Regions from separate parts of the Nitrospira lenta genome, predicted to be linked through region 1. Evidence: riboswitches for the same ligand, from Rfam matches in the RefSeq annotation. Region 1 holds a riboswitch; each other region holds the start of a gene.
The links. Region 1 has a riboswitch for cobalamin ahead of NITLEN_RS04925 (CbiX/SirB N-terminal domain-containing protein). Riboswitches for the same ligand answer to the same signal wherever they lie in the genome.

Region 1 (9,947 bases):
GAGGCCGCAATAGGGGAAGCCCCCGTCCTGATGACCATGGTGTGCAGCAGGAACCGGGAAAGAACACCATACGGAAGTCGGCCCTCTGTCGAAGAAAAACTCGGCCACTTGCTGAAAAGGAGATGGGTAATTCTGCTCCTGGATGAGGAGAACAAGATTACCGATGTGGCAATTCCGCCTGAGAGCTGGGATGATCACAGTATGCTGTGTGAGACAAGGCTGCTCGCTCATAAGCTCGACGAACACTGACAGAGGAGGCGAGCCATGCATGGGTTTACAACCAGACAACTGCATGCCGATGGACAACAGAAGCCGTTGAACGCGCATGCGATGCCCCTGTTCCTAACGTCGACGTTTTCGTTCGATTCTCCCGAAGCAGGCGCGGATCTTTTTCTGGGGCGTCGCGCCGGGCATATCTATAGTCGGGTGGGAAATCCGACCGTCGAAGCTCTCGAGCAGGTGATTGCGAACCTGGAAAACGGGGAGGCCGCTGTCGCATTGGGCTCGGGAATGGCGGCTATCCATGCGAGCTTATTGAGTATTCTGAAAGCCGGTGATCATGTGATCTGCGGGGAGGTGCTCTATAGTCCAAGCCTCCATCTGATCACAGAGCGCCTGGCAGATCTGGGGATTACCTCCACGGTGGTCGATACTTCGAATGAGCAGGCCGTAAGAGATGCCATACGGGACAAGACAAAAGTGATTTTCTTTGAAACCCCCGCCAATCCTACGTGCAAGATCACGGATATCCGGGCAATCGCCGAACTGGCCAGACCCAAGGGCATTTTGACGATCGTCGATAACACCTTCTCCAGTCCTTACTTTCAGCGGCCACTGGATCACGGCGCGGATATCTCCCTCCATAGCGCCACGAAGTACCTTAACGGCCATGGGGACGTGATCGGGGGGATTGTTGTGGCGCGCTCAGAGCTGGCCGCCATGATTCGCACCTATCGTCGTGACACCGGAGGCATTCTGAGCCCGTTCGATGCTTATCTGCTGTTGCGGGGCATCAGAACCCTTTCCTTGCGTATGCTGCGGCATCACGACAACGCGATGAAGCTCTTTGAGTTTCTTTCCAGTGTTCCCAAAGTCGGCAAGTTGTACTATCCAGGTGACCCCCAGTTCCCCGGCCACCATGTCGCAGCCCGACAGATGACCGGCTTTGGCGGCTGCTTCAGTTTCGAGCTTGCCGACGGGTTCGAGGCGGCCACGCGGTTGTTGAGTAAACTGAAACTCTGCACCTTGGCGGTATCCTTGGGCACGGTCGATACGTTGATCGAACATCCGGCGTCGATGACCCATGTCGCGACACCGAAAGACATCATGGAGCGGCAGGGGATTACGAGCGGGCTCGTAAGAATCTCCGTCGGCTGCGAGGATATCGAAGATGTCATCGCCGATCTTGAGGACGCGCTGGAAGCGATTTGAGCAGCCCCACGGGCCGAGCAATTCATCGCCGGCCGATTGAATGACAGACAAAAGGAAGGATCATGAGAGAGCTGGTGTGGGAGAGGCGGCAGGCGATACAGGAATAATCGGCACATCGGGGCGGGCAGGCGATTGTGAATCATGAAGGAGATCGGCTTTGCATCGTATCCGGTGCAGCCGTTTCGGCTTGATCTGACGGTCTGGGCGCTGCGCCGCTGCTCCCATATTTTGTGCAGATGGAGCGGGGGATAGGACAAATGATGAGACCTCCCCAGAAACTAGACCGCTGAAAACTGGAAATGCGCTCCTTCTGACCCTTCCCTGAAAACTAGACCACGCGGTGCTGGAAATTCGATGCCTCCTGCAGCCCGGTTTGAGCCGCCTGTTCGACAAATTCCTGGGGTGTTAAGTTCCCAAGCGAACCATGCGGCCGGTGCTCATTGTAGTCGATCCGCCACGCTTCAATCTTCTGTCAGGCATCGTGCAGCGAGACGAACACCTGCGCGTTCAAACATTCGTCTCGAAAGCGCCCATTGAAACTCTCAATCACCGCATTCTCCACGGGTTTCCCGGGCCGAATAAATCGAGTTTCACTCCGTGCTCGTATGCCCAGGCGTCAAGTGCCTTCGAGGTCAAGTCGCTCCCATTGTCCACTGTGATCATCTGCGGGTAGCCGCTCCGGTTCGCCACCCGTTCCAGAGCCGCCACGACTTTCGTTCCCGGGAGGGTGAAATCGGACTCGATTAATTGACTGTGCCGGCTATAGGTATCCACGACCGTGAGCGCTCGAAACCGCTGGCCATCCAGTAACGTATCCGCCACAAAATCCATGCTCCACCGCTCATTCATCTCACTCGGGTGTGGTGGCACGACCCGCAGATGACTCGACCGTTTACGACGGCGCGGTAATCTCATCGTAAGCCCTTCTTCCCGATAGATCCGATGCACCCGCTTCCGATTCACTACCCAGCCTTCGCGTCGGAGCATGACCTGGAGGCGCAGATAGCCAAATCTCGGCCGCGCTTGCGCCAACTCCCGCACCCGCATGCGAATCGCCGTATCCTCCCGCCCGTGGTGTCGGTAATACCACGACGCCCGATTCAACCGCAGGAGCCCACAGGCCCGTCGCACTCCAATCGGACAGTGCCCGAGCACCTCCCGCACGAGGGCGCGTTTGCGCGTGGGCTTCAGGCCTTTTGTGCGAGCACCTCTTGCAGGATGACTTTGTCCAAGGTCAGATCCGCCACGAGCTGCTTGAGTCTGCTGTTCTCTGCCTCCAGTTGCCGTAACCGCCGAATCTCGGCGATCGCCATCTGGCCGTAGCGTTTCCGCCAGACGTAGTACGTCGCCTCACTGATCCCCAGCTTCCGCGTTACCTCCGGAATCGGTGCCCCCGCATCGATTTGCCGCAAGGCCGTCGCAATTTGCTTCTCGGAAAACAGAGGTTTCATTAAACGCACGAAGGAAACACTGTTTTACTGACAATCACTTTTGAGATTGTTACTGCAACGATACTCGCCTTTTCAGGACATGCCCGCGCTGTATCTTTATAAGGAGCTGAAAATATTTGCGCTTTTTCACTGTGGTGAGCCTGGGCAACTAAATAAACAACCGGTCTCAGTGCATGTCTTGTTAAGTTATTGGGCTTTGTGGTCGCGCAGTTCGCGTAAAGCTGCTTCGGATCGCGTGCACTCATGATATTTCAGCCTTGACAGGGTGGACTAGCCCGCGTTAGGTATCTTGGCTGATAATTGAGTAATCTCTCGGATGCCCGCTAGGGCGTAACAGGGAAGTCCGGTGAAAAACCGGCGCGGTCCCGCCACTGTAAGTGGGAAGCTCCCCCGTTTTAGCCACTCGACACACTTGTTGGGGAAGGCTGGGGGTAGCGTTGAAGGTTCGACCTTCTGAACCCATGAGCCAGGAGACCTATCCGAGCTGACATAGTACGGTTTCTCCGCGCGGTAACGGAGGATCTCTCCTGCCTTTTTGGCATGCGACCTCTTGTTCCTGTTGTGGAGCTGGAGGTTTTATTATGCCGGCAGCCTCTCCCACGGTTTGTGTCGCATGACGACGGGATTGCTCATCGTCGGGCACGGCAGCCGTGATTCCAATGCCAATGGTGAGTTCGAGGCCTTGGTGGCAGCCTTTCGCGCGGCGCGACCCGATCTTGATGTGGCGCACGGCTATGTGGAGCTGGCCCGCCCGTCATTGGCCACCGCGCTTCGCGAGTTGGCGCAACGGGCCGATTCCGTTGTGGTCCTGCCGTTGTTCCTTTTTGCCGCGGGGCATGTGAAGAACGATATTCCGCTCGCACTCTCGCAGGCTCGGCAAGAGTTTCCCTCCGTCCGTTTTATCGTGGCCAATGCCTTGGGCATCCATCCCAATCTCGTGGAGCTGGCCTTTGAGCGGGCGCGGGCGGCGCTGGAAGGTGCCCGTGAATCCTCGAAGACTGCCGTCGTGGTCGTGGGCCGTGGTTCAAGCGACCCGGATGCGAACGGGGACTTCTGTAAAGTTGTTCGTCTCCTTGCCGAGGGGCGCGAGATCGGGTGGGTGGTGCCCTGTTTCATCGGCGTGACGAGACCGCTGTTTGAGGAGACGGTGGAGCTGGTCGCGCGCGCGCGCCCAGAGCGGATCGTCGTGGCTCCCTACTTTCTCTTCGGCGGAAGACTGATCACGAAAATTCGCGAGCAGGTGGAATCGTTCCAAGCGCGCTATCCCTGGATCAAGACCGAACTGGTACCCCATTTGGGAATCGACGACCGGTTGCTCCGCTTGATGGACGAGCGCCTGGCCGAAGCGACGGGAGGGGAGCGGCCGCTCCCCTGCGATACCTGTCAGTATCGTGTGCCGGTGTCCGCTGTGACCGAGCATGTGGGCGGGCTCAAAGCGCTGCTCTGGAGTCTGCGGCACGGTTTCACCCACGCGCAAGCTATGCCGCACGTGCATGCCCATCGCCCGCTGGCTAAACATGTCCTGGTCTGCGGGAATGTCGATTGTGCCGATGGCGGGAGCATTCCCCTCATTGCTACATTGCGGCGGCTGTTGAAGGACGCCGGGCGGGATCAGGATATTCGCGTGACGAAGACCTCCTGCATGGGCCGCTGCGGGGAAGGACCGACGGTCGCGGTCTATCCTGATGGCATTTGGTATCGGGGTGTGAAAGAGACGGATGCGAAGGAGTTGGTCGAGGAGCATCTGCTCGGCGATCGGCTCGTCAGTCGCCTGGTCGATAACATTATGCAGTAACGGAGGAGAGACGATGGCCTGTCATGAAATCGCAGGGTTGCGGCTAGGTTTGATGGAAGTGTTGGGAGTGAAGAACGAAGCCGAACGGCAGCATGAGTTGGCGGAGCTGGGGACCGGGGCCGATCAACCGGGGCCGATTCGTTCCATGTGCGGCGCCAAGGACTTGGCCACGCTCAAGCAGTTTTATGAGACGGCGGTAGCTGCGCTTGAAGAGCGCGTGTCTGCCACCCGCGCCGACGATCCGAAGCTGCCCTATCTGCGTACGCTGGTGGTGCTCACGAAGAAGGTCGATCTCGATCTGGCCCATCAGATCGAAGGGCTCACTCACCTCTATCGCGATCTCGATGAGATGCATGACTTTGTTCATGAGATTTATCCGGCGGAGTAGCAGCAATGGCCGTAGCGAAGACTGCCAGAGTGGTGGAAACCGAGAGGCTGGGGCCCGATACTCTGCTCCTCGATCTATGCGCGGCCGAGCCCTTGGGGTTCATCGGCGGACAGTACCTCATCCTTGATAGTCGAATCGTGTTGCCGAACGGCAAAGCCGTCAAGCGGGCCTACTCGCTCCTCACCGGCGATGCGGAACAATGTCGCTTTCAACTCGCGGTGAAGCGTATTCCCGATGGATTGGGTTCCGCCTTCGTGCACGGACTGGCAGCGGGAACGGACGTTTCGTTCAGCGGACCCTGGGGCAAGTTTTTCCCGAGAGAGGATGTCTCAGGCAGGACTTTGATCCTGGCGACGGATACAGGGATCACCGCTGCGCTGGGACTCTTACGCGCGACCCGTTTTGCGCCGTTGCTCCCTCAGGCCCGGCTCATGTGGCTGCGCGACTCGGCGGAGTATTTTCTCCCGGACGAGTTCGTGAAGAATCAGGTTCCCGTGGCTTGTGGCGAGGTGCGAATCGAGGCGATTCCCGCAGTTGGTCATCCGGAGCGGGTTCCTTATGCCAGCGCCATGCTTTGTGAAGTGTTGTCGCGTGGCGATCTCACTCAGGCCTTCATTGCGGGCGATGGAGTCGTGAACCTGGCATTGCTCGACGATTTGGTGGCGGCAGGAGTGGCCGTGAGCAAGGAACAGGTGGAGTCGTTCTTCAATATGCCGAAGAAGTCCGCATGACCGGACGGGAGCAGATTCTTGCCGCGCTGGAAACCGCACTTGAGTTTGGGGAGACGAGCGTCATCGTTCGTTCGTCCGGCGCGATCGCCGAGGTCCATGGCCTCCTCACTGTGCGGCAGGGGGCTGAGTGGGTTACGCTGGGCGAAGAGGGACAGACCCATGTGCATCTCAAGATCGAGGCTGGAAGCAGGCTTCTCTATCGACAGCAGGATGAGGCTAATGCGGCGCTGGAATTAGCAGGGCCGGATGGGGAGTTGCTCTGTCGGGTGACGTTCCGGGGTACGAATCGGGCGAAGGCAGAGAATTACACCCCTGAACGTGCGGCAAAGATTCGTGAGTGTTTTAGTGGGCTGGCGGGACATGAGTGATGGATAAGAGCGTACCGCCGAAAGATCGAAAGGGGTTGCGCACCGGGTTCACCACCGGCGCATGCGCCGCAGCGGCTGCCAAGGCCGCGGCTCGCTGTCTCGTGAAGGGTGCCATGCTGTCTGAAATTGAAACGACCTTGCCGAATCGGACACGCGTCACGTTCGCGCTCGCCCGTTGCGAGCGGCTGGAGAACCGTGCGATTTGCAGCATCATCAAGGATGCAGGCGACGATCCCGACTGTACGCATGGAGCCGAGTTGACGGCGGAAGTCGAGTTGCGCACCGAACCAGGCATCGAGATCAGGGGAGGTCAGGGCGTGGCCACGGTCACCAAAACCGGGTTGGGTTTAGAGATCGGCGGGCCTGCGATCAACCCGGTCCCGCGGCGCAATATCACGGAGATGGTGGGAGAAGAACTCGCCGGCGCTCCCTACGGAGGCGCAGTCGTGACGATCAGTGTGCCGGGCGGTGAAGAGATGGCCAAGCAGACCACCAACGCGCGGCTCGGCCTCCTGGGCGGCATCTCCATCCTCGGCACGACCGGCATCGTGAGGCCCTATTCCACGGCGGCGTTCAAGGCGAGCGTGATGCAGGAGATCGATGTCGCAGCGGCCGGCGGGCTGCGCGAGTTGGTGCTGACGACCGGCGGCAAATCGGAACAGTATGCGATGGCCCTCTATCCGCAGTTGCCGGAACAGGCCTTTATCCAGGTGGGCGATTTTATCGGCGTCGGCGTCAAACAATGTGCGAAGCGAGGAATCGTGCGCGCCATCATCGTCGGGATGATGGGGAAATTGTCGAAGATGGCCAACGGCAAGATGCAGACGCATGCCGCCGGATCGGAAGTGGATATGGAATTTCTGGCGTCGCTGGCAGCCGAGTTATCGGCGTCGGACGAGTTGGTGGCCGCTATCCGCCAGGCCAATACGGCCCGCCATGTGTTGGAATTATGCCGCGAGGCAGGCCTCGTCGGCATCACGTCGTTGGTTTGCAAGAGGGTTGTCGAACATTGTCAGGTTCACGCGGGCGGCACGCTGGCGGTGGAAACCTGTCTGGTAGATTTCGGCGGCTCGTTGCTCGGTCGTTACCCGGAGGTTCAGACATGAATGATATGAGGCAGATGACCGCGCTCGGGCGGAGTATTGAGGATGGCAGTTTCGCGATCATTGATCAGGAAGCAGGTCCGCACGATTTCAGGCCGGATGAATGGGAAGTGGTGCGCCGGGTGATCCATGCCACGGCGGATTTCGAATTTAAGACCCTGATGCGATTCCATCCCGATGCGATGCGCGCCGGGGTGGTGGCTCTTCAAGGAGGCTGCCCTCTCTTGGTCGATGTGAAGATGATTTCTGCCGGCCTGAACGAAGAGCGGCTGTCTTCCTATGGGTGCAAAGTCTATTCGTTTATTTCGGACGCAGACGTGATCGCGACGGCCAAGGCCAACAACTCGACGCGCGCGATTGAGGCCATGAAAAAGGCGCATCGCCTCACGCTGCTCGATGGAGCGGTGGTGGCGATCGGCAATGCTCCGACCGCGTTATTGGAGCTGGCCCGTTTGATTCGCGAGGAGGGAGCGAAGCCGGCTCTCATCATCGGCGTGCCGGTTGGGTTCGTGTCGGCGGCTGAGTCGAAGGACGTGACGCTGGAGCTCTCGACTCCCTTTATCGTGGCGCGCGGCCGCAAGGGGGGCAGCCCCATCGCCGTTGCGATCATCCATGCCCTGTTGCTCCTCTCGGCAAAGACGCCGGCATGAGTTCACGGCGCGCCATTACTTTGATCGGGATCGGGGACGACGGCTGTGCGAGCCTGACGAGCCGCGCCGTGAATGCGGTCATGAAGGCGGGGGTGCTCGTGGGGGGCGAGCGCCATCTTGAATTTTTCCCGCAGTTTCAGGGCGAGAAGATTGTCCTCAAGGGCGGCGTGGCGTCGGTGCTCGACCAGGTGGCGGAACTGGCAGAGGAACAGAATGTCTGTGTGGTGGCGTCCGGCGATCCTTTGTTTTTCGGCATCGGCAGCCTGGTGATTAAGAGGCTAGGCACCGAGCATGTCGAGGTACTGCCTCAGCCCAGTTCGATGCAGTGGGCCTTTGCGCGAGCCGGATTGAAGTGGGACGATGCTGCGTTTGTCTCCTTGCATGGCCGCTCGTCCGAGGGATTCCTGACCAGGCTCAAGGGCCAGGCGAAGGTGGCGATTTTCACCGATGAAAAGAATTCGCCATCGGTGTTAGCTCAGTGCATGGTCCTACATGGAGAGACTGCCTGGGAGGCCTGGGTCTGTGAGAATCTTGGCGGTCCGGATGAAAAGGTTCGGCGATTCGACGTAGCGGTGCTTGCTACTTGTCAAGATGTCGGGCCGCTCAATGTGCTGTTGCTCGTCCGCTCCGATCCCTCCTGGCGCGCTCCCTGCACCATTCCGTTCCTCCATGAGGATCAATTCGCGAAGCGGATGCCGAAGAAGGGCCTCATCACGAAGCGTGAAGTGCGATTGTTGTCGCTGGCCGCGATGGGGATTAGACCGGACAGTGTGGTCTGGGATATCGGGGCCGGTTCCGGATCTGTGTCGATCGAGGCGGCGTTGCTGGCGCCAAAAGGCCTGGTCTACGCGATCGAGGTCGATCCGGAGGGCGTCGAGATCTGCCGCGAAAATCTGTTGGCCCATGCGGTGGACAATGTGCGCGTCATCGCGGGCCGAGCGCCGGAGGCGCTGACCGGTCTGGAAGCGCCCGATGCCGTCTTCATCGGTGGCAGCAAAGGGAGCATGGAAGAGATCATCGACGTTGTCATGGACCAGCTGCAACCGGGCGGCCGCCTGGTCGTGAATGCCATCACCTTGGAGAATGTCGCGGAGACCTATCAGACCTTGCGGAAGCGCGGGTTGGTGCCGGAGGTTACCTTGCTGCAAGTATCGCGAGCCGAGCCCTTAGCCCATTACCTTCGTTACGAGGCCTTGAACCCGATTCAAATTTTTGCCGTCGAGAAGCCCAGTCAGATAGGAGCGGTCTCATGAACTACGGAACATTATATGGAGTCGGGGTCGGTCCCGGTGCGCCGGATCTGATCACGCTGCGTGCGCTCACTGTGCTGAAGCAGGCGCAGGTCCTTGCCCTGCCGCGCAGCTCCGATTACGGAGAGTCGATGGCCTGGAAGATCCTCAAGCCAACTCTGGGCGAGATTCCTGGACAGGAACGGATGTTTCTGACGTTCCCGATGAACAAGGACCCGGAGCGATTGCGGCCTGCCTGGGATGTAGCCTTCACGGCCATCGGGGAGCGTCTGGAAAAAGGGCTGTCGGTTGCCTTTGCGACGGAAGGAGATCCGTCGCTCTTTAGCACCTTCATTTATCTGCGTCGGGAGGCTCCGCTGCGCTGGCCTGGCATCCGCATCGAAGTCGTTCCTGGTGTGTCGTCGATTATGGCGGTGCCCTCCGTGACCGGCATTCCTCTGGCCGACGGGCAAGAGCGGATCGCCATCCTCCCCGCGAGCTACGGAGTCGAGGATTTGAGTCAGGTGCTGGAACTGTTCGACACCGTCGTCTTGATGAAGATGGGCACCGAGATCCCCAAGGTCGTTGAGGCGCTGGAGCAGCAGGGTCTGACCGACCGGGCGGTCTATGTGTCGAAGGCCACGATGGCTGAACAGCGGATCGTTCGGGACATCCGCACGATCCAAACCGAGCGGGGCGATTGCTTTGCGATGATGATCGTGTCGCGCAAGGAACGGAGCGGATTGTTGGCTGGTGTGGTCCCGGCCACGCCGCGCCCGGCTTCCAGAGAGACCGGGGCAT
Region 2 (9,947 bases), on a different contig from region 1:
CCTTTAACTTTCTGAAGAAATCGGAGCCACAATGAGTGAACGTACGTTAGCGATTATCAAGCCTGATGCCGTGAAGAAGAATGCCGTCGGGGACATCATCAACCGCTATGAGCAAGCAGGGCTGAAGCCGGTGGCGATGAAGCTGATGCAGATGTCCAAGCCGGTCGCGGAGGGATTTTATGCCGTCCATAAGGCGCGGCCGTTCTTCGATAGTCTCTGCACCTTTATGTCGTCCGGGCCGGCGGTCGTGATTGTGTTGCAGGGCGACAATGCGATTAAGAAGAATCGGGAGCTCATGGGTGCGACCGATCCTGCCAAGGCTGACGCGAATACGATTCGCAAGGCGCATGGCGCCAACATTGAGTTCAATGCTGTGCACGGATCGGATTCGCCTGAAACCGCGGCATTCGAGACGGCGTATTTCTTTCCCGGCATGGAAATCTTCAGTTAAGCCATTTTCTCGGAGGGCGATGGGTTCTTTGCCCTTCACTTCTGGACAATCGCGGATGCGAGGGGCAGCGCTGATGCTGTCTCTCGCACTGTTGTGTGCCTGTAGCCCGCGACTGGCTCCTCCTTCCTCTTCAGCCCCGCTTGATCAGATTCACGATGATCCTGCACGCGACGCGCAATTGAGCCTGTTGCGCGAGGCCCACCGGGCGTTCGCGCAGGAACGATATCCCGCAGCCGCACTGTTCTTCCGGCGAGTTGTCGATTCAACCGTGGCTAATTCGCCGCAGTCGGTAGAGGCGCGCTGGTGGCTCGGACGTTCCTATGAGCAGATGGGGGACTATCGTGCGGCCATGGCCGAATACCGCGCCCTCGCCACGGGTGAGGCCGGGGGCGATTCTCGGACACAGCGCTACCAGCAACAGGCGTTGAGTCGGCTTGATCAGTTGCGCCAGATTCCAGGCGGGTCTCATGTCACGGTCGCGCGTCAGGTTGCGTTGGGGCTTCCTCTGTCTCAACTCCCGCCGGTGTCAGGTTGGGTGACGTGGTTGCAGACATTGCTAAAGGCCGGTGTCACAACGGTGTTGCTGGATCCGGCCAGTTCCGAGTGGGGCAAGGATAGGAATCCGGAAACAGTCGAGGCTTTTATTGGTGCGGCGCATCTGGCTGGTCTTTCGGTGTGGGGTACGCTGGATTTCCATCACGGTCGCGGCATCGCGCTTAGGCCCGAATGGCTGAGCCGCTCTCTTGTCATGCGGGGAGTGGCGCCCAACGGCCAGGAGCCGGCGATGCTTCCAGATCCATTGCATCCTGACTATCAAGCTGTCATCGCGGAACGAGCGACGGTGCTGCTGCGGGCCGGTTGCGATGGAATTTTCTTGAGGGCAAGAGAGACGCAGGGCTTCGCGCAAGATTTTTCTGACTCATCATTTCAGCTGTTTACCTCGGCCTTCGGTCTGACCATCACACCGCAGCAATTATTGGGTGACTCCGTTGGTGCCGGGGTAATGGCGTATGACCGGGAGGCGATCTATTGGCGCTGGGTGGGGTGGAAGGCCAGAAGTTATGCCACCGTGGCTGCGCGTATCAGAAAATTGATTCGTGATGAGAAGCCGGCCGGGCGCCTGTTGATTGAGGTTCACGGAAGCACGGTCAGCGAACCGTTGATCGGGTTAGAGCAATACGGTGAGGATCTGAACGACTTGTTCAGGCGGAGTGGAGGGGAACTCGTGATTCGTACAGAGGACAACAAGGGGCCGGCGTTGTTGGAACAGGTCGCTCAGCAAGTGGGTTCGCCCGACCGACTCTGGCTGGTTCGTTCTGCGATGGTGCCGGAGACGGCTCCGCTCGGCGAGTGGACCGACGGGCTCAGGGCAGTCACGCTGGAAGTGGAAGACGGGAATCTGTTGCTGCTGCCTCGAAATGCGGCCAATCTTCCTTGACAAATCATGTGGTTGCCCTCTACGATCCGACGTCTTTCCATGGGCGTTTCTTCAATTGATTACGGATGGAGACTCTATGATTCCGAGCGACTTGCGGTATCACAAAGAACATGAATGGGTGCGTCTCAACGGGAAGCAAGCAACCGTGGGTATCAGCCATTTTGCCCAGGATGCTCTCGGGGATATTGTGTTCCTCGATATGCCGAAAGTCGGCGCCGTGGTGACCGCCGGGCAGCAGATCGGCGAAGTGGAATCGACGAAAACGACATCGACCATTTATGTGCCTGTCAGCGGCACGGTCTCGAAGATCAACACTGACCTGAAGGATCATCCTGAAGTGGTCAACTCCGATCCCTATGGCAAGGGCTGGATCGCCGTGATCGATCTTTCGAATCCCGGAGAGGTCGATCAACTCATGACGGCCGCCCAATACGAAGCCTTTCTCGCCAGTCAGAAACATTAACGCGCGCTCGTAACGTTTTCCATGCCGAAACACATCGCGATTCTGGGAGCCGGGCCTGGCGGGTACGTGGCGGCGATTCGCGCGGCCCAATTGGGCGCACGAGTCACGGTCATCGAGCAACAGGCGCTCGGCGGTGTGTGTTTGAATTGGGGCTGTATTCCCAGCAAGGCCCTCCTCTCCGTCATTGAACTCGGCGATAAGCTCAAAAAAGCGGAGGATCTTGGCCTTCTGCTGTCCGGTCCGCCGCGCTACGATCTTGCCCGCATGGTGGCGCGGAAGAACAAGGTGGTGGCGTCGCTGGTCAAGGGCATTGCCACGTTGTTCAACGCTTGGAAGATCGATGTAGTCGATGGCCGCGGCAGGTTGGTCGATGCGCGCACGATTGCGGTGACCGCAAAGGATGGCTCGCAACGGCAGGTGCAGGCGGATGCGATTCTGATTGCTACGGGATCATCCTGGCCGCAGCTGGCGCAATTTCCTGTCGACGGGAAAACCATTATCACCAGCAAGCAGGCGCTCGATCTCGAATCGGCTCCGCCGCGGATGATCATTCTCGGCGCCGGGGTCGAGGGGTGTGAATGCTCCTCGCTCTTCAGTGGCTTGGGTACGCAGGTGACCATGGTCGAGCTGCAATCGGCCGTGCTTCCATTGGAAGATGAAGAGGTTTCTGTGCTGATGGCGCGCGAGCTCAAGAAGCGCGGCGTCGATGTCAGAACGGGCACGACGATTCAAGAGGCGCAGGTGCGTGATGGACTGGTGGTCGCGCAACTCAAAGATGGCAGTACGGTTGAAGCGGAGATGCTTCTGGTCTCGATTGGACGCGGATTTCAATCCCGTGACATCGGGGTCGAGGCAGCCGGTATTGCGCTGGGGAAGCGGGGCGAGATTTTGGTCGATGACCGGATGGAGACGAATGTGCCCGGCGTCTATGCGATCGGCGATGTGGTCGGAAAGGCCATGCTTGCTCATGTGGCGTCGGCGCAAGGGAAAGTCGCCGTTGAAAACATCATGGGGCATCCGACAGCGATCCGCTATGACGTCATTCCTGCCGGTATCTTCACGTTGCCGGAAGTTGGCCGGGTTGGGCTGACGGAACGGCAGGCTCGTGAACAGGCGCAAGCGGCCGGCCACGATCCGGAGCAGGCCGTCAAGGTGGGACGCTTCCGCTACGCGGCGCTGGGTAAGGCGCAAGCGACCGGCGATATCACGGGCCTGTTCAAAGTGATTGCGGATGCGGTGACCGGCCGGTTGCTCGGTGCGCACATTGTCGGCGCCCATGCGGCGGACCTCATTCACGAAGCTGCGCTTGCCATCGAGCAGGGGGCGACGGTATCGCAGATCAGCCACATGATTCATGCCCATCCGACGCTCGCGGAAGGTTTCGTCGAAGCAGTCGAAGATGTCGAGGGTTGTGCGATTCACCAGATGAAGAAGAAATCATGAGCGTGCTTCAGTCGCTCCTCATCAAGCTGAGCATGTTGGCGATGACGATGGGCGTCGTATTGTGGATCGGCTGGCAGGTTCCCCAAACGATGCAGCGGCCTGCGGTGACTCATGCAGCGTCGTTGTTTTCCGATAACGCCTCTCCAACCGTGGTTCCGGTAGGCGAACCAACGATTCCGTCTGCCGGAGTGAGTGAGGTGCGCAGGGAGGCGAATAGCGCGCAACGGGTGGATTTGAACCGTGCGACGGCGGCGGACTTCGATCAGCTTCCGGGCGTCGGGCCGGTGTTGGCCAAACGGATGGTGGATTATCGGAAGTCTGTCGGGCGGTTTCATGCGGTCGAGGATCTGCGGGCGGTGAAGGGGATTGGAAAGAAGAAGCTGGAACAACTGAAGCCATTTGTCACGGTTGCGAAGTCAGCTGCAGTGGAACAGGGAAAGAAGGGGCCGATATGAGTGAATTGAGTCGGCAGCTTGATCTGATTTTGCGGGGAACCGTGGAGGTCATTCAGCGCGCAGAACTGGAGACGAAGCTGACTCGCTCGTTGAAGGAGAATCGTCCCCTTCGCGTGAAAGCGGGATTCGATCCGACTGCGCCTGATCTGCATCTCGGCCATACGGTCCTGATCCACAAGCTGAAACATTTTCAAGATCTCGGGCATCAGGTGCTCTTCCTGATCGGCGATTTTACCGGCATGATAGGCGATCCCACCGGCGTGTCGGAAACCCGCCGCGCGTTGACCAAAGAGCAAGTGCAGGAGAACGCCAAGACCTATCAGCGGCAGATTTTTAAGATCCTCGATCCGCAGAAGACCGTCATCGAGTTCAATAGTACCTGGATGGGTGCGATGACGGCCGAGGGCTTGATTCAGCTGGCGGCGCACTATCGCGTGGCGCGGATGATGGAGCGGGACGATTTTCACAAACGCTTTCACGAGCAAAAGCCGATCAGCGTCCATGAGTTTCTCTATCCGCTGGTGCAGGGGTACGACTCAGTTGCGATGAAGGCGGATGTGGAGCTGGGTGGGACCGACCAGAAGTTTAATTTATTGGTCGGGCGGGAACTGCAACGGGACTTTGGGCAGGAGTCGCAGGTGGTCATCACGATGCCGTTGCTGGAAGGCACGGACGGCATCAAGAAGATGAGCAAGAGCGTCGGCAACTACATCGCGCTCGAAGATAAGCCGGAAGACATGTTCGGGAAGGTGATGTCGATCAGCGACGCGTTGATGCTGCGGTACTATGAATTGCTCACCACGGAAGATCTTGCGCGAGTGAAGGCATTGCATCCGATGGAAGCGAAGCAGTCGCTGGCCGAGCTTCTTGTGGCTCGGTATCACGGTGAAGAAGCGGGGAGGCAGGCGAGAGGCGCTTTTCAGCACAAATTTTCCGAGCGTGAGTTTCCGGACGAGCCGGATGTGCGGCTCGTGCTGACGGAGCAGGATTTGAAAGATGGGCAGTCGATCGGACTGGTTGATCTTGTAGCCAGGACAGGCTTGGTGACGAGCAAGAGCGAAGCCCGGCGGCTGGTGATTCAAGGTGGCGTGGAATTTGATCAGAAGAAGCAGAGCGACGCCAATGCCACTGTCACGTTGGATGCCGGTCGCCAGTACCAAATGAAAATCGGCCGGCGCAAGTTTGCCGTGGTTGAGCGGGCCAAGTAGGACGGCCTTTCTTGACTTGGAATCGTCGCCCGCGTAGGATGCACCACAGCGAGCGGGCGTAGCTCAGTGGTAGAGTCCTTGCTTCCCAAGCAAGTTGTCGTGGGTTCAAATCCCATCGCCCGCTCCAAATTCACACGTCACACCTAAGGACTTGGACGGCACGCGCTTCCAAGTCCTTTTTTGTCTCTTTCGCCGGTGCGGTGATGGAAACGGGTCAGAGACTTTTCTATAGAGCGCATCAAGATACACGCACGTGATTAGGAGGGACGTGACATGAAGATGGGGCAACCTCTAGTGATTGTGATGGCTGCATTTCTTGGCGGCATTGTCGGAGGCGTGCTGAGCGATCAGTTCCTTTCGGGCAGGGCTGTTCAAGCGCAGAAGGCAAACGGTGTGAATGCGGAAGAGTTTTTACTATTGGATCAGGCGGGGAAAGCCAGAGCCGGCCTTGGGCTGGACACGAATGGTGAAGTCGGACTCGTGCTGAGGAGCAAAGACGGCAGCAGGACTCTCGCACTGTCGGCCGATGATCCGCAGGCGATCAAGTTGACCGAGCGCGGAGGCCGAGTCCTGCTCTCAATGCCGTAAAGATTGAATGGGAGCGGAGAAGGACCTAGACGGCCTTCTTGACCAGTCCTGAGCGGAGGCACCGGGTGCACACGCGAATCTTTTTGTTGGCTCCGTCGATGACGGCGCGAACAGTCTGAATATTAGGGTTGAATACCCGCTTGGTCTTGTTGTTCGCGTGACTGACGTTGTTACCTGATTTCGGTTTTTTCTGACAAAGATCGCAAGAGAATGCCACGGTAGTGCTCCTTCTGAGTGATCGAGCGAATGATTAGCTCGGTAAAATAGCACATTAAGACGAACTGTGACAAGTAGCTGGCTAGATGCCGGTGGCTGTCTTGAGAATCGACAGGAGAAGGGACGGAATGGAGACTGCGAATTGGATCGGATTCGTTGCCGGGACACTCACCACCATTGCGTTCCTGCCACAACTACAGCGGACCTGGAGGACAAAGTCTGCCGATGATATGTCGCTGGCGATGTTGGTGACCTTTACAACAGGAGTCTTTCTGTGGCTAGTCTACGGTCTGTACCTGATGGCATGGCCGATCGTTGTCACAAACGTCATCACGTTTCTCCTGACACTCACGATCTTGGTGCTCAAGCTGAAGTATCAGAAGCTGCGTTGACGCCTCTTGCTACGAGGCCGGTGACGGCGCTGTGAAGGCAGGCGGAAGCGGCACGCTGATATCGAAACTTGGATCTCCCCCATCGTCGAGCCGGTCTTTCCCCACACTATAGAGTTTCTTTTGTGTTGGGCTCCACAGCATGGGGAGTCCGGTGAAGGGGTCGAAGTACATCGAGCCGACTTCCGCCAGTCTGGTCGGAATGGTGACGGTGGCGGTGGGCTTGCGCATCAGGATTTGCAGTGAGACCAGGCGCAGCCGCGCATCTGTTTCAACCAAGTGTTGACTGAAGGGCTCCCATTGCGGTTCGAATTCCATCGGATCGGCCAGCCGTTCGAGAAAGGTTCGGGGCGACTGTCTCGCGATATATTGCAGGCGAGGAAGCGGGCTGTGATTCGTTTCAGCGGCCTTAATGGTGGCGTCGTAATAGCTCGAATACGCGTCCCAGGTGCGCTGGCCGGATGCGGCCAGGCCAAATCCCGTCAGGCTTTTGGGGTGCGCCACTTTTTGGAATGCATCGGACGGCAGATGGGCCAGGATCGTGACCGTTTCCAGGATGTGAGGGTCGGCCTGAGAAAGCCGGGTTCCATTTGCCGATTCCGTACGGCTTCGTTGATAGCCCATCATAAATTCATTTTGAATCGGCCAACGGAGTGAGTATTCAGCTAGAGTCAATGGCTGGAGCAAATTGAGCCCTTGAACCAGCACGCGTTTGTCGACCGTGCTTTGACTCAGCATGCGCGACAACAGTTCGACATCGTCTTCGATCATCACTGACGCTAGTATCTTCACCGGGAGGGTTCGGGCTTCCCGCAGGACGCTACGCCACTTGGCAACGTCCAGGGTGAGTCGATCGAGCCCGGTCCGTACCTGTTCGCCGAATCCGATTGCCACAAACAGGCGGTGGGCCGCCATAAGCTCTTCAATGCGGGGCGCGCCGGTATGTCCGTATCCCCAATCCTCAAACTGCATACGGAGAAATTGTTCGTATCGTGTGACGAGTGGCGCATAGAGCGAAGCCGACAACCGAAACGAAGCCTCGTTGTTCTGGAATTCCGACAACGGGTCGTGGGCATGCCATTCGGGAACGACACGGTCGTAGGCCACCGGCAGTCGAAGCTCTGTCCGTCCTGGTTTGTCTAAGTCATAGCCGCGTTCTGTCGGTCGTGCCCCGGTTTCACTCCAGATGTCGTATCCGGTTTGGACGGGGTTCGTTCCACCCGCAGCGGCCATCCCCAGCAACAGAAAATAGCCGTTGTCGAGCGGGCGTTCGATATTGCGGGCCGGTGGAGTTGAGAGTCTGACAAATGTCTCGCTAGGCTTGTCCTTTTTCGCCGACCAGATCAGGCCTGATAGTTCAAGAAAGAGCCCAATGATACAGAGGCTAATAATAATGTTCCGCATGGATTTCTGCGCCCTCGTTGTTCAGGGTATGGTCAGCCGGTCACTCTGTACGCGGGATCTCCGTAGCGCCGGATCAGCAAGGCTCATGCCGACCGGACGATTTTTCTAACCTCGCATTGATAGGCCGTTCTCCAGATTTAATGAGGCGCGTGGACGCCCTGGATCCTGCGCTCGCCGCACGCGTTTCGGCCATTAATGAACTTGACAAAAATCAGCGGGGTCTCCTATTGTGCCTCCACACATATGATTCTTGGGTTAGGGAAGAGGGTGTAACTCCCTCGCGGTCCCGCCGCTGTGAATGGGGACGAAACCCGGTATTGCCACTGTCCACCTGGTGGATGGGAAGGCGCGGGGAGTAGGGTGAACCATGAGCCAGAAGACCTGCCCAATGAATTGACCATCGTTCCCTCGAGGGCTGGGGAACAGGCGAGGATGAAGAACCGGGTGCAATCCTCAAGGTCTCTGTCAGGCCTTGGGGATTTTTTATTTGCGCTCGCGTGGCCGTTGGATTCTGATCGGTGTGGTGTTGGCCGTGGCCATCGTGACGGGTAACTCCGTCGTGTGGGCCTGCGGTGAGGGGGACTGTGCGGAGATGAAGCGGCGTCAGCAGGGGATTCTGACCGGTATGCCGTTTATGGCTCACGTGTCGTCGCGGTCATTCGTCGACGATGCCGGCCGGAAGATGTATTTGGCCAAGACGCCGACGCGTATCGTCTCCCTGGCGCCAAGCGTGACCGAAATCTTGTTTGCCATCGGTGCGGGGGATCAACTCGTCGGGGTGACCGATTTTTGCGACTATCCTCCGGAGGCGTCGACGAAGCCAAAGCTTGGGTATGCCCATCCGAATCTCGAATCGATGATGGCTCTCCAGCCAGATCTCGTCTTGGCCCCGCAGGAATTTCTCAAACCCGATGTCATTCTGAAGCTGGAGCAATTGAAGGTTCCGGTCTTCATCCTGTCCGCCGCGACGGTGGAAAATATTCTAGGACATATTCAAACGCTGGGGCGCATGCTGGATCGCTCGGTGCAGGCCAATGCCATTGCCATGAGCTTGCGGCAGGACATCGCCGCTGTGCGAGTCAGAACTCAGACGGTGTCTCCTGTGCGGGTGCTGTACGTACTGAATAGTCAGCCGTTAATAACCGTGGGGCCGGGAAGTTTTATCGATCAACTGCTTCGAATCGCCGGAGGCGCCAATGTCGCCGCTCAGAGCCAGCTGCCGTATCCACGGCTGAGTTTGGAAGTGGTGCTGCAGCAGGATCCGGAAGTGCTGCTCTTCCCTGTGGGAAAAGCCGAAGGCATTCCAGATAGTGAGCAGCAGACCTGGCGGCAATGGCAGTCCATGACGGCGGTCCGGCAAGGCCGGTTGCACCAGATTCCCGCCGATCTCTTGAACCGGCCGGGGCCTCGAATCGGCCAGGCGCTGACGATGCTGGTGAACATTCTTCACCCTGAGCTTGTGGCTGGACCATCGCCCCTCCCGTAGCAAAGAGCCTATGACGCCCCTATCCCCTCAGCTTCTGACTCCCGAACCGCCATCCCTCGCGTCGACCAGATTCGATGGAGAGACGGCGAGTCATCGGGATGCGTGGCGGCGCACAGGCACGATTCTGACGCGCCGCCGGTGGCTTGGGATCATGGGGGCGTTGGGCGCCGCTAGCGTCGCACTCTGCATCCTCTGTCTCCAGTTTGGAGCGACGCGCGTCGATCTTGCGACGGTGCTGGTCATCGCGAAACAGTGGCTGGGTTTGGGTAGCGTGGAGAGTGAGGGCGGGGGCACCGCGGCTATCATTATGATGCACATTCGATTGCCTCGGGTGTTGATGGGATTTGTCGTCGGCGGCAGCCTTGCCGCGGTCGGCGTGACCTTGCAGGCGTTGCTGAGAAATCCG
Region 3 (9,947 bases), on a different contig from region 1:
TGTCGGGTATGCGGTGCTGGTGTTGGTGATCGTGATGCACAAGGCGCATGCGTTGAATGTGCTGACTCTGGGGGAGGAAACGGCTCGCTCACTGGGCATTGAGACGGAGCGAATCAAAAAGCAGTTGTTCGTCCTGACGGCCTTGCTGACCGGAGCCGTCGTGTCGGTAAGCGGGATGATCGGATTTGTGGGGATGGTTGTGCCGCATGCCGTGCGCCTGGTGGTGGGGTCTGATCACCGGCTTTTGCTGCCGGCATCAACTTTGGTGGGCGGCATGTTCCTCGTCATCTCCGACACGATTGCGCGGACCATTCTGGCGCCGGCGGAAATCCCCGTTGGGATCGTGACGGCACTCGCCGGCGGCCCATTTTTTCTGTATCTCCTGCTCTGGCGCAAAGATCGGATGCTGTGACGTGGATATGCCATTGACAGAAGCCTCCGTGGCCGTTGCGTGCTCTTCAGGTACGGCCATGCAAGCGGACCGAATCTCGTTTCGCTATCGAAGCGATCAAGCGGGGAGGTCTTGGACGATCGAAGATCTCTCATGCGAGGTGCGGGCGGGAGAAGTATTGGGCATTGTGGGGCCCAACGGTTCAGGGAAGTCGTCGCTGCTGAAGCTGTTGGCCGGGCTCTTACGACCGAATGCCGGCGAGATTCGGCTTGGAAGCCAGTCGATCAGACTCATTGATCCGCAGCTCCTTGCGCGTTCCATTGCCGTCGTTCCACAAGAATATGTGCAGGTGTTTCCCTTTTCGGTGGCGGAAACTGTCCTCATGGGACGTTTCCCGCATCGTCGTGAGTCCTGGTGGGGAATGGGTATAGGCGATGAGTCCGACCATGATCTGCGGCAAGCGTATCAGGCGATGGCCGAGACGGATGTGCTGGCTTTGGCCGGTCGCCTCGTGTCCGACCTCTCGGGCGGCGAGCGCCAGCGGGTGATGATTGCACGGGCCTTGGCCCAGGAGCCCACGATACTGTTGCTCGATGAGCCGATGGCCTTTCTCGACATCAATCACCAGATTGAAATGTGCGCGCTGATCAGCCGGCTGCAACGTGAACGGCAGCTTACCGTCGTGCTGGTCTCGCATGATTTGAATGTCGCCAGTCAGGCGTGCGATCGGGTGATGATGCTCAAGGAAGGGCGGATCGTCCGGATCGGTTCACCCATGGAGACGATCACGCCGGAGAGCTTGCGGGCGGTGTATGGCTGCGACGTCGTGGTCGATGCCCATCCCACTAGCGGCCGTCCGCGCGTCACGATGCCGGGTTGAACGATTCGATCGGATGTAATTCCGCACGGCCATGTCCCCGGCCGTGACGGGTTGGTGTGAGGGGGGACGATCATTTTTAACGTGAAAGGGCGTTTTGTAGAAACGACGCGGGGGACGGGGAAGATGGTGCAAATCCATCACGGTGCCGCCACTGTCAGCGGGGAGTAAGTCTGCATCATGCCACTGTGTGCTTCGGCACATGGGAAGGCGCAGAGACGCGACGATCCGCAAGTCAGGAGACCCAGCCCGCAGTTGATTCGACTGAACCCTTCGAGCACAAGGGAGCTGTAACATGTCGTTGTTTGTCCTGCGATGGGTATTGTGTGCGTGCGTCCTCAGTGTCTGCCAGCCGCTTCAAGCCGCTCTGGCTCAAGATGCTGCACCGGCCGTCCAATCCCAAGAGAGTGCACCGGCCGACCAGGCTCAAGGTGTCGCCCCGGCTGCTCAGACTAAAGATGTTACTCCCGCCGAACAGGCCGATATCATTCAAACCCCCGAGGTCTTTGTCAGCGCCACGAAGACGCCGATTCCGGTCACTCAAGTGACGAGTGCGACGGAAGTGATTACCGAACAGGACCTGAAGAGACGGCAGATCAAAACCGTGGCGGACGCTCTTCGTCTGAGTCAGGGCCTCACGGTATTCTCGAATGGCGGTCCGGGAACGAGCACGTCGGTTCGTATTCGCGGCAGTAATTCCGATCAAGTGCTGGTGCTCATTGATGGCGCGATTATGAATAGCGCAACGCTGGGCGAATTCAACCTGGCGAATCTGACGACAGACAATATCGAACGGATCGAAATCCTTCGCGGTGCCCAAAGCATGTTGTGGGGCGCGGATGCGATGGGTGGCGTGATTAATATCACCACCAAGAGAGGTACGGGTGCTCCGTCGGCAAATGCGTTCTTTGAGTACGGATCATTTTCGTCTATTCGTGAAGGCGGCCAGGTTTCGGGGAAAACGGGAATTGTGGATTATAGTGTTGCGCTGTCTCGTTGGGACTATACCGGCTTTTCAGCCGTGAACTATCGGCGAGGTGCGACGGAACGAGATGGGTTCCACAACTGGCAGGCGTCCACACGCCTCGGTATCGCGCTTCCACATGAGGGGAGGCTCGATTTCAACTTTCGCCTGTTACAAGGCAAGGCAAGTTTCGACAATGGCTTTGGACCTGGGTTTGATACGCTGGGAGGGTTCTCGAATAGCCAACAGTTTGTTTACAGCGCTGCCTATACCCAGCCGATCACGAACTGGTGGAATCAAGTATTTACTGCGGCACGTCAAACTGAGGACTTAGAGTCCTCTTCAGGGCAAAGTCAGCGCAATGTGCAAACGGGAGTTGTCTCAACGCCGTTTCTCTTTCGATCGCAGATTAACACGGTGTCAAATCGCCTTGAGTGGCAGAATAATTTTCAGATTGGGAAGCCTCTGCTGCTCACAGCCGGATATCAGTTTCGTGAGCAGCAAGGGGAGAATCGAGACCTGCTCACGAATAGTCTAGATATCCCGACGAAGACCCTTTCCAGTCATGCGGGGTTTGCTCAAGCTCAACTCAATCTCTGGGATCGTGTGTTCGCGACGGCCGGTGTGCGGCATGATGAGTACAATGTCTTTGGCGGTGCGACAACCTATCGAACGACCGCGGGCTATCTGCATCAAGAAACCGGCACGAAACTGCGAGGCAGCTACGCGACCGGCTTTCGTGCTCCCACGATCAATCAACTATATTTTCCGTTTTATGGCAATGCGAATCTCAAGCCGGAACGAAGCCAAAGTATGGACGTTGGTGTGGACCAGTATTTGCTCGATAAGCGTTTGACCATCAGCGGAGGGTACTTCTGGAATCGTTTCCGTGACATGATCGTTACGCAGGCCAGTTCGACGGTGTGTAGCCCATTCGGTTTCTGCGCTGAGAATGCCGGTCTTGTGGGAACGAAAGGATGGGAAGCCAGCGTGAAGTATGCCGTCATTCGGGATGTTCCGTTGATCAAGAGTTTGGATGTGCAGGCGCAATACACCAATACCATCAGTCGGAATCTTCAACAGTATCCGGGTAATCGATCCCCGCGCATGCCGGTTGACCAATGGAGCCTGATTGTCAGTTACCAGCCAATTGACCCGCTCAGGATCAATCTTGAAGGACGATATGTCGGATCGCGGTTCAATGATGTCAATAGTACGGAAAAAATGCGGGCGTTTGATGTATGGAATCTTTCCGCGACCTACGATGTCATGAAGCAGGTGCAAGCCTATGTGCGCGCCGACAATATTTTCAACGAGAAGTATGAGGAAGTGCTCTACTACGGCACTCCCATTCGATCAATTTTCGCGGGCGTGCGAGTGAACTACGATGCGAAATAAGGGCATCAGTTGAACTATTCTCGACTGGTCATTGCAGGCACGTCCAGCGGGGTCGGCAAGACGACGGTGACATTGGCCATCCTGGCGGCTCTGCGACAGCGGGGCCGCCGGATACAGCCGTTCAAGGCAGGTCCGGATTTTATCGATCCCGGCCATCACACGGCGGCCACTGGGCGTGTCTCTCGGAATCTGGACGGGTGGATGTTGGGGGCGGACCTCAATCGCGCAATTTTTGCGAAGGCTGCTGCGGATGCGGACATCTCGATCATCGAAGGGATGATGGGACTATTCGACGGCAGTTCGCCGGTGAACGAGATCGGCAGCACGGCGGAACTTGCCAAGCAGTTAAATGCGCCGGTTCTTCTGGTCATCGACGGCAGTGCGATGGCCCGTTCCGCTGCGGCGATGGTGTCGGGGTATGCGCAGTTCGATCCGGCGTTGAAGGTCGTGGGTGTCCTGTTCAATCGGGTCAGCAGCGAGGGGCACTACCAGTTGCTCAAGGAAGCGGTCGGGCGGTACACGAACGTGGCGGCGGTGGGTTATTTGCGACCGGATCAGGCGGTGACGATCACCGATCGCCATCTCGGACTGGTGACCGCGATGGAGCAGGGGACCGGCGAACTCTATGCCCGACTAGCGAAGGCTGCGGCCGACACGGTCGATCTGGATCGGATTGAATCCCTGGCCGGCTCGTGCGGTGGGATGGAAGAGGCGACCTCCCCGTCTTCCTGCTTGCAAAGTCGAGGGAAGGTGAGAGTTCGCATCGGCGTTGCGCAGGACCTAGCCTTTTGCTTTTACTACCCTGAGAATCTTGAATTGCTGGAAGCGGAGGGAGCCGAGCTGGTTCCATTTTCTCCACTCACGGACGAAACAATTCCCGATGATGTGGGCATGTTGTATCTCGGCGGGGGGTATCCGGAACTGCACGGAGCGGCGTTGGCGGGGAATAGCTCCATGCGAAGGGCGATCAGAGATTTTGCCAAACAGGGCGGAACGATCTATGCGGAATGCGGCGGCATGATGTACCTCACGCAGGCGATTCGTGACTTTGAGGGGCGATCACATGAGATGGTCGGGTTGTTTCCCGCTGAAGCGGTGATGGGGAAGGCCGGCATGATGTTGGGATATCGAACGGTGGCATTATCCCAGCCGTGCGTTCTTGGTGACTCCGGCATCATCGCAAGGGGGCACGAGTTTCATTACTCGACGCTGGTGCCGCGCGGGCCGCTCGACTTTGCTTGTTCGCTGAGTGATACGCGAGGCGGCTCACAGGGGCAGGACGGGCTCATGCTGGACAATGTGCTGGCGCTCTATACCCATCTGCACTTTTCCAGCCGACCGGAGATCGCCGCAACGCTCGTGAATGAAGCCCGGCGAACCGCTAGGCGTCAAGGGGAGGCACAATGACAGATCAAGTGGAACACAAGGCAAAGATGGAACGGCTCAAAGCCTCGGTCGATCGGCGGATCGAGGCAGCGCAAGAAGAGAAAGGGCTGTTGATAATCTATACCGGCGCCGGGAAGGGCAAAACAACGGCTGCGCTGGGGATGGCTCTCCGATGCATCGGTCACGGAATGAAGGTGGCGGTCGTTCAGTTCATTAAAGGGGCGATCGATACGGCGGAAGAGCGGGCGTTGAAATCGTTCGGCGATCGCGTCACGTTTCTCCGAATGGGCGAAGGCTATACCTGGGAGACGCAGGATCGCGAACGAGATACGACATTCGCTCAAGAAGCGTGGCAGACCGTCTGTGGGTTCCTGCGCGATCCGTCCTATGCGATGGTGATTCTCGACGAGTTCAATATCGCGCTGCAGCAGGACTACGTCGACGCGGCGGAGGTGGTTGCCGTACTGCGCGCCCGCCCTCCGATGCAGCATGTGGTGCTGACGGGCCGTGGGGCGAAAGACGTCTTAATCGAAGAAGCCGATCTCGTCACCGAGATGAAGCAGATCAAGCATCCGTTTCGGAAAGGGATTAAGGCGCAGCCGGGGGTGGAGTTTTAGCAGGCTGCTGAAAAATCCCGCCAGCGCCGTTCTCGCAGCGTTCAGACCCTCAACGTACCCCGGAGGGTACGCCTCGGCCCTTCACTTGCTGCGGCCTTGCTGGACGGTCTTTTTGAGCAGCCTGCTATACAAAGAGGGGAGTGTTTCTCGCCTATGAGAGGACCGGTGACTAAGACATGCGAAGCTTGCGGTGTGGCGTTCTCGTGCGGCGGCTATCAGTGTTGGTGCGGGAAGGTTGGCATCACCGAGTCGCAGATGGACTGGATTGCCGCCCATTATAAAGACTGCCTCTGTCCCGGCTGTTTGGGGAAGGTTGCCGCCGGTGAACTGGGGCCTCCGCTATCGCAGAGCACTCAGCCTGCCACGTGATCTGCGTACGCGATGAACATATTCAGTATTCGGATATTCAACAACTGGCTAGGAGGGATCATGCGATGTGTATAAGTTCTCCTCGGGCGCAGATCGTTATCGGTATTGCTCTGGCCACGCTGATGGCCGCCACGCGCGGCCATCATTTCGGCACGCTCGAACATTTGCCGAGCGCGTCCTGGGCAGTCTTGTTTCTTGCCGGCTGCTATCTCTCATCCCGCTGGGTATTTCCGGCGTTGCTGGCTGAAGCGGCCTTGCTCGATGTTGCGGCGGTGACGTGGGGAGGCGTGGATAATTTCTGTGTCAGTCCTGCCTATGGTTTCTTGTTGCCGGCCTATGGTGTGTTGTGGGGAGCCGGCCGCTGGTATGCCGCACGCCACCAGGAGAATGTCGTGACGTTGCTCCCGCTGGCGGTGAGTCTCGTGTTCGGCGCGGCTCTGTGTGAATTGATTTCAAGCGGCGGCTTTTACTTTTTCTCCGGCCGTTTTGAGCAGACGAATCTGACCCAGTTTGCCATGCGCCTCGTGACGTATTTCCCAGGAGGCTTCTCGGCAGTGTTGTTCTATGTCGGTATTGCCGGTGGGATTCATACATTATTGAGCGTGGCCGGTGCGGTCGCGGCACGGACCGAGCGATTCAGGACGTCGAGTTAGCTGAGCTGGACCGTAGGGTGATCGAGCGGGCGCGTTCATTCGATCATCCACTGAGACAGGCGGCTGGTTGGTTGGATGGATGTGTTGTGAAGGAGGCGTATGGCTCGGGAAACGGGTGTTCGAAGGGGCCTACGATCCGGCCGCGATGGAGTCGCTCCACGGGCGAGCGTGACGCAAGAAAGCCCTGAGCCGTGCCATGAGTTTAGCGTGCCGGAGCGGGAGGCGGTCTATCGGGCGATCTTCGAGCGGCGCGATGTCCGCCGAAATTTTCTCCCGACGCCGATTCCTGACCGGATCTTGACGCGCGTGCTGACGGCGGCCCACCATGCCGGGTCGGTGGGATTCATGCAGCCCTGGGATTTTGTGGTGGTTCGCGATCGTGCGACCAAGGGAGCGGTGAAAGAGCTATTTCGGCAGGCCAATGCCGAAGCGGCGGCGCGCTATCGCGGAGAGCGGGCCGCGCTCTACCGGAGCCTCAAGCTGGAGGGGATCGAGGAAGCGCCGATCAATATCGGCGTGACATGCAGCCGCCAGCGGGGAGGTCCGCATGTGCTGGGTCGTTCGACGGTGCGTGACACGGATTTGTATAGCACCTGCTGCGCCATTCAAAATCTTTGGCTGGCCGCGCGCGCGGAGGGCATCGGGGTCGGATGGGTCAGCATTCTGGATCATGGCGCCTTGAAGCGGGTGCTTGGGGTGCCCAAGCCGGTCACAGTGCTGGCCTATCTCTGTCTCGGGTACGTGTCGGATTTTGCGACGAAGCCGGACTTGGAGTCCGCCGGGTGGCGCGCGAGGATTCCGGTGGAAGAACTCATTCACTACGAGTCGTGGGGCAATACCGCGGCCGGATCTGAGGGGAGACGGTGATGCGCATTACCAAGGTCTATACCAGGACAGGCGACGCGGGAAAAACTCGCCTTGCGGGAGGGCAGCAGGTCTGGAAAGACAGCCTGCGGGTTGAGGCCTATGGGACGGTCGATGAGCTGAATGCCTCAATCGGCGTCGTGCGCGCCATGAATGCCGACATGCTCGATGAGTATTCGGCGGCAGCCATTCTCGAAGAAGAATTGCGCTGGGTGCAGAATAAATTGTTCGATGTCGGGAGCATCTTGGCCACGGCGCCGGGACAGACGTTTAAGAATATGCCGCAGGTGACGGCGAAGAATGTGACGCGGTTAGAGAAGTTGATCGATCGTTGTCAGAAAGATCTGAAGCCGCTCAAAGAATTTATTCTGCCGGGCGGCGGGAAAGTCTCCAGCTTTTTGCATCAAGCCCGAACGGTCTGCCGGCGCGCCGAACGGCTGTGTGTGGCGCTGTCAAAAGTCGAACCGATCGATCCGTCGATCGTCAAGTATGTGAATCGGTTGAGCGATGCCTTGTTTGTCTTGGCCCGTTGGGTGGCCAAGACGCAGGGTGAGCCGGAATTCTTGTGGGAGCGGGATGCCACCTCAAAAGCTGAAAAGCCGTAAGTCTGCGACGACATCCGCCAGTCGGATCATCTTCGTGCTCGGTGGGTCGGCATCGGGGAAGAGCGAGACCGCTCTGCAGCTTGCCGGATCGAAGGGGCCGAGAGCCTTTGTCGCGACCGGGCAAGGTCTCGATGCTGAGATGGCCGCAAGGATCGCACGGCATCAGGCTACTCGCGCAGCGGATTGGGAGACGGCGGAAGTTCCCCTCGACCTCGCAGCCTGGTTTACCCGCGCCGGGAGCCGGTATCGGACGATTGTCCTGGATTGTGTGACGCTCTGGCTCAGCAATCTGCGGGGCTCCGGGATGAAAGAGCCACTGGTGCTGAAGCGCGTGGCCGGCTTGCTGGAGGCGATGCGGAAGACGAAGGCGAAAATCGTGATCGTGAGCAACGAGTTGGGGCTGGGGCTTGTGCCGGCGGAACCGACGGCTCGGGCCTTTCGAGATCTGGCCGGACGGGTGAATCAAGTGCTCGCTGCCGGCGCCGATGAGGCGCACCTGGTCGTGAGTGGGATTCCGCTTCGATTGAAATGAAGAGGGGGAATGGGAATGTCCGTACAAGCTGCGTGTGATCGGATTCAATCGCCGGACCCTAAGTTGTTGGCCAAAGCCCAAGCACGATTGGATTGCCTGACTAAACCTCAGGGCAGCTTGGGGCGATTGGAGGAAGTCGCGGCGCGCTATGTGATGATGACCGGGGAGCTGAAACCGGCGATCCCTCGCGGTGTCGTCTTTACCTTTGCGGCGGATCATGGCGTGACCAAGGAAGGTGTGAGCGCCTATCCCAGAGAAGTCACGCCGCAGATGGTGTTGAACTTTCTGCGCGGCGGAGCGGGAGTCAATGTGTTGGCCCGTCATGCCGGCGTGGGCGTGCGCGTGGTGGACATCGGCGTCGATCATGATTTCGGAACGCTGCCGGATCTGATCTCGAAAAAAGTGATGCGGGGGACGCGCAATTTACTCGTCGAACCGGCGATGACTCGCGCGGAAGCGGAGCAGTCCGTCTTGATCGGCGTCGAGCTCGCGACGCAGGCGGCACAGGAAGGCATTGGCCTCATCGGGACCGGCGATATGGGAATCGGAAACACGACGCCGAGCGCGGCGATCACGGCGGTGATGACGGGACGGCCGGTTTCTGACGTGACCGGGCGCGGGACCGGCATCGATGACGCGGGGCATGCGCGGAAGGTGGCGGTGATCCAGCAGGCGCTCGATCTGCATCGCCCCGATCGCAGTGATGCGCTCGATGTCCTTGCGAAAGTGGGCGGGTTGGATATCGGCGGGCTGGTCGGCTTGATCCTCGGGGCCGCGGCCGCGCGCGTACCGGTGGTGCTGGATGGGTTCATTGCCGGAGCGGCGGCATTGATTGCCGTCGGTCTCCAGCCGCGTTGCCGCGAATATCTCATCGCGTCGCATCGTTCCGTCGAACGGGGGCATGCGGCGATCTTCGATCATCTGGGCGTGAGGCCGTTGTTGGATCTCGATCTGCGTCTCGGTGAAGGCACCGGTGCCTGTTTGGGTATGAGCCTGGTCTGTGCAGCGCTCAAGATCTATACCGAAATGGCCACCTTCGGTGAAGCCGGCGTGTCGGAGAAAGCCTAAGCTCCATGGGGACGCTCGTTCGTCCATTCATATTCGCCTGGCATTTCCTGACCGGGATCCCCTTGAGCCGTGCGTTGCACGAACCGACCGCGGTCGAGTTGGCGAGGTCAATGGCTTGGTACCCGGTGGTTGGCTTTCTGATCGGTGGTGGGTTGGTTCTCGCGGACATGGGGTTGTCGAAGTTATTCATCCCGACGGTGGTGAACGTCATATTGATCGTTCT

Region 2: another riboswitch for cobalamin. It lies ahead of NITLEN_RS15960 (ABC transporter substrate-binding protein); the one in region 1 lies ahead of NITLEN_RS04925 (CbiX/SirB N-terminal domain-containing protein).
Region 3: another riboswitch for cobalamin. It lies ahead of NITLEN_RS15945 (TonB-dependent receptor plug domain-containing protein); the one in region 1 lies ahead of NITLEN_RS04925 (CbiX/SirB N-terminal domain-containing protein).

The regions. Positions count from the first base shown of each region.
Region 1 is NZ_OUNR01000001.1:1,028,257-1,038,203, reverse strand. It holds gene NITLEN_RS04935 (trans-sulfuration enzyme family protein) at 265-1,431, shown strand; partial or broken gene NITLEN_RS04930 (IS3 family transposase) at 1,760-2,882, opposite strand; gene NITLEN_RS17840 (hypothetical protein) at 2,882-3,127, opposite strand; cobalamin riboswitch at 3,180-3,379, shown strand; gene NITLEN_RS04925 (CbiX/SirB N-terminal domain-containing protein) at 3,496-4,677, shown strand; gene NITLEN_RS04920 (DUF3209 family protein) at 4,691-5,065, shown strand; gene NITLEN_RS04915 (FAD-dependent oxidoreductase) at 5,071-5,796, shown strand; gene NITLEN_RS04910 (hypothetical protein) at 5,793-6,164, shown strand; gene NITLEN_RS04905 (cobalt-precorrin-5B (C(1))-methyltransferase) at 6,164-7,270, shown strand; gene NITLEN_RS04900 (precorrin-8X methylmutase) at 7,267-7,917, shown strand; gene cbiE (precorrin-6y C5,15-methyltransferase (decarboxylating) subunit CbiE) at 7,914-9,170, shown strand; gene cobI (precorrin-2 C(20)-methyltransferase) at 9,167-9,947, shown strand, end outside; gene NITLEN_RS04885 (cobalt-precorrin 5A hydrolase) at 9,946-9,947, shown strand, end outside.
Region 2 is NZ_OUNR01000020.1:67,518-77,464, reverse strand. It holds gene ndk (nucleoside-diphosphate kinase) at 32-451, shown strand; gene NITLEN_RS16010 (tetratricopeptide repeat protein) at 525-1,889, shown strand; gene gcvH (glycine cleavage system protein GcvH) at 1,966-2,352, shown strand; gene lpdA (dihydrolipoyl dehydrogenase) at 2,374-3,795, shown strand; gene NITLEN_RS15995 (helix-hairpin-helix domain-containing protein) at 3,792-4,250, shown strand; gene tyrS (tyrosine--tRNA ligase) at 4,247-5,458, shown strand; tRNA gene NITLEN_RS15985 (tRNA-Gly) at 5,511-5,585, shown strand; gene NITLEN_RS15980 (hypothetical protein) at 5,732-6,046, shown strand; gene rpmB (50S ribosomal protein L28) at 6,072-6,263, opposite strand; gene NITLEN_RS15970 (SemiSWEET transporter) at 6,391-6,654, shown strand; gene NITLEN_RS15965 (hypothetical protein) at 6,664-8,055, opposite strand; cobalamin riboswitch at 8,292-8,458, shown strand; gene NITLEN_RS15960 (ABC transporter substrate-binding protein) at 8,528-9,541, shown strand; gene NITLEN_RS15955 (FecCD family ABC transporter permease) at 9,552-9,947, shown strand, end outside.
Region 3 is NZ_OUNR01000020.1:57,230-67,176, reverse strand. It holds gene NITLEN_RS15955 (FecCD family ABC transporter permease) at 1-412, shown strand, start outside; gene NITLEN_RS15950 (ABC transporter ATP-binding protein) at 420-1,271, shown strand; cobalamin riboswitch at 1,342-1,535, shown strand; gene NITLEN_RS15945 (TonB-dependent receptor plug domain-containing protein) at 1,564-3,630, shown strand; gene NITLEN_RS15940 (cobyrinic acid a,c-diamide synthase CobB) at 3,640-5,037, shown strand; gene cobO (cob(I)yrinic acid a,c-diamide adenosyltransferase) at 5,034-5,633, shown strand; gene NITLEN_RS18955 (cysteine-rich CWC family protein) at 5,787-6,002, shown strand; gene NITLEN_RS15925 (hypothetical protein) at 6,068-6,655, shown strand; gene bluB (5,6-dimethylbenzimidazole synthase) at 6,755-7,522, shown strand; gene NITLEN_RS15915 (cob(I)yrinic acid a,c-diamide adenosyltransferase) at 7,522-8,124, shown strand; gene cobU (bifunctional adenosylcobinamide kinase/adenosylcobinamide-phosphate guanylyltransferase) at 8,096-8,656, shown strand; gene cobT (nicotinate-nucleotide--dimethylbenzimidazole phosphoribosyltransferase) at 8,672-9,724, shown strand; gene NITLEN_RS15900 (adenosylcobinamide-GDP ribazoletransferase) at 9,730-9,947, shown strand, end outside.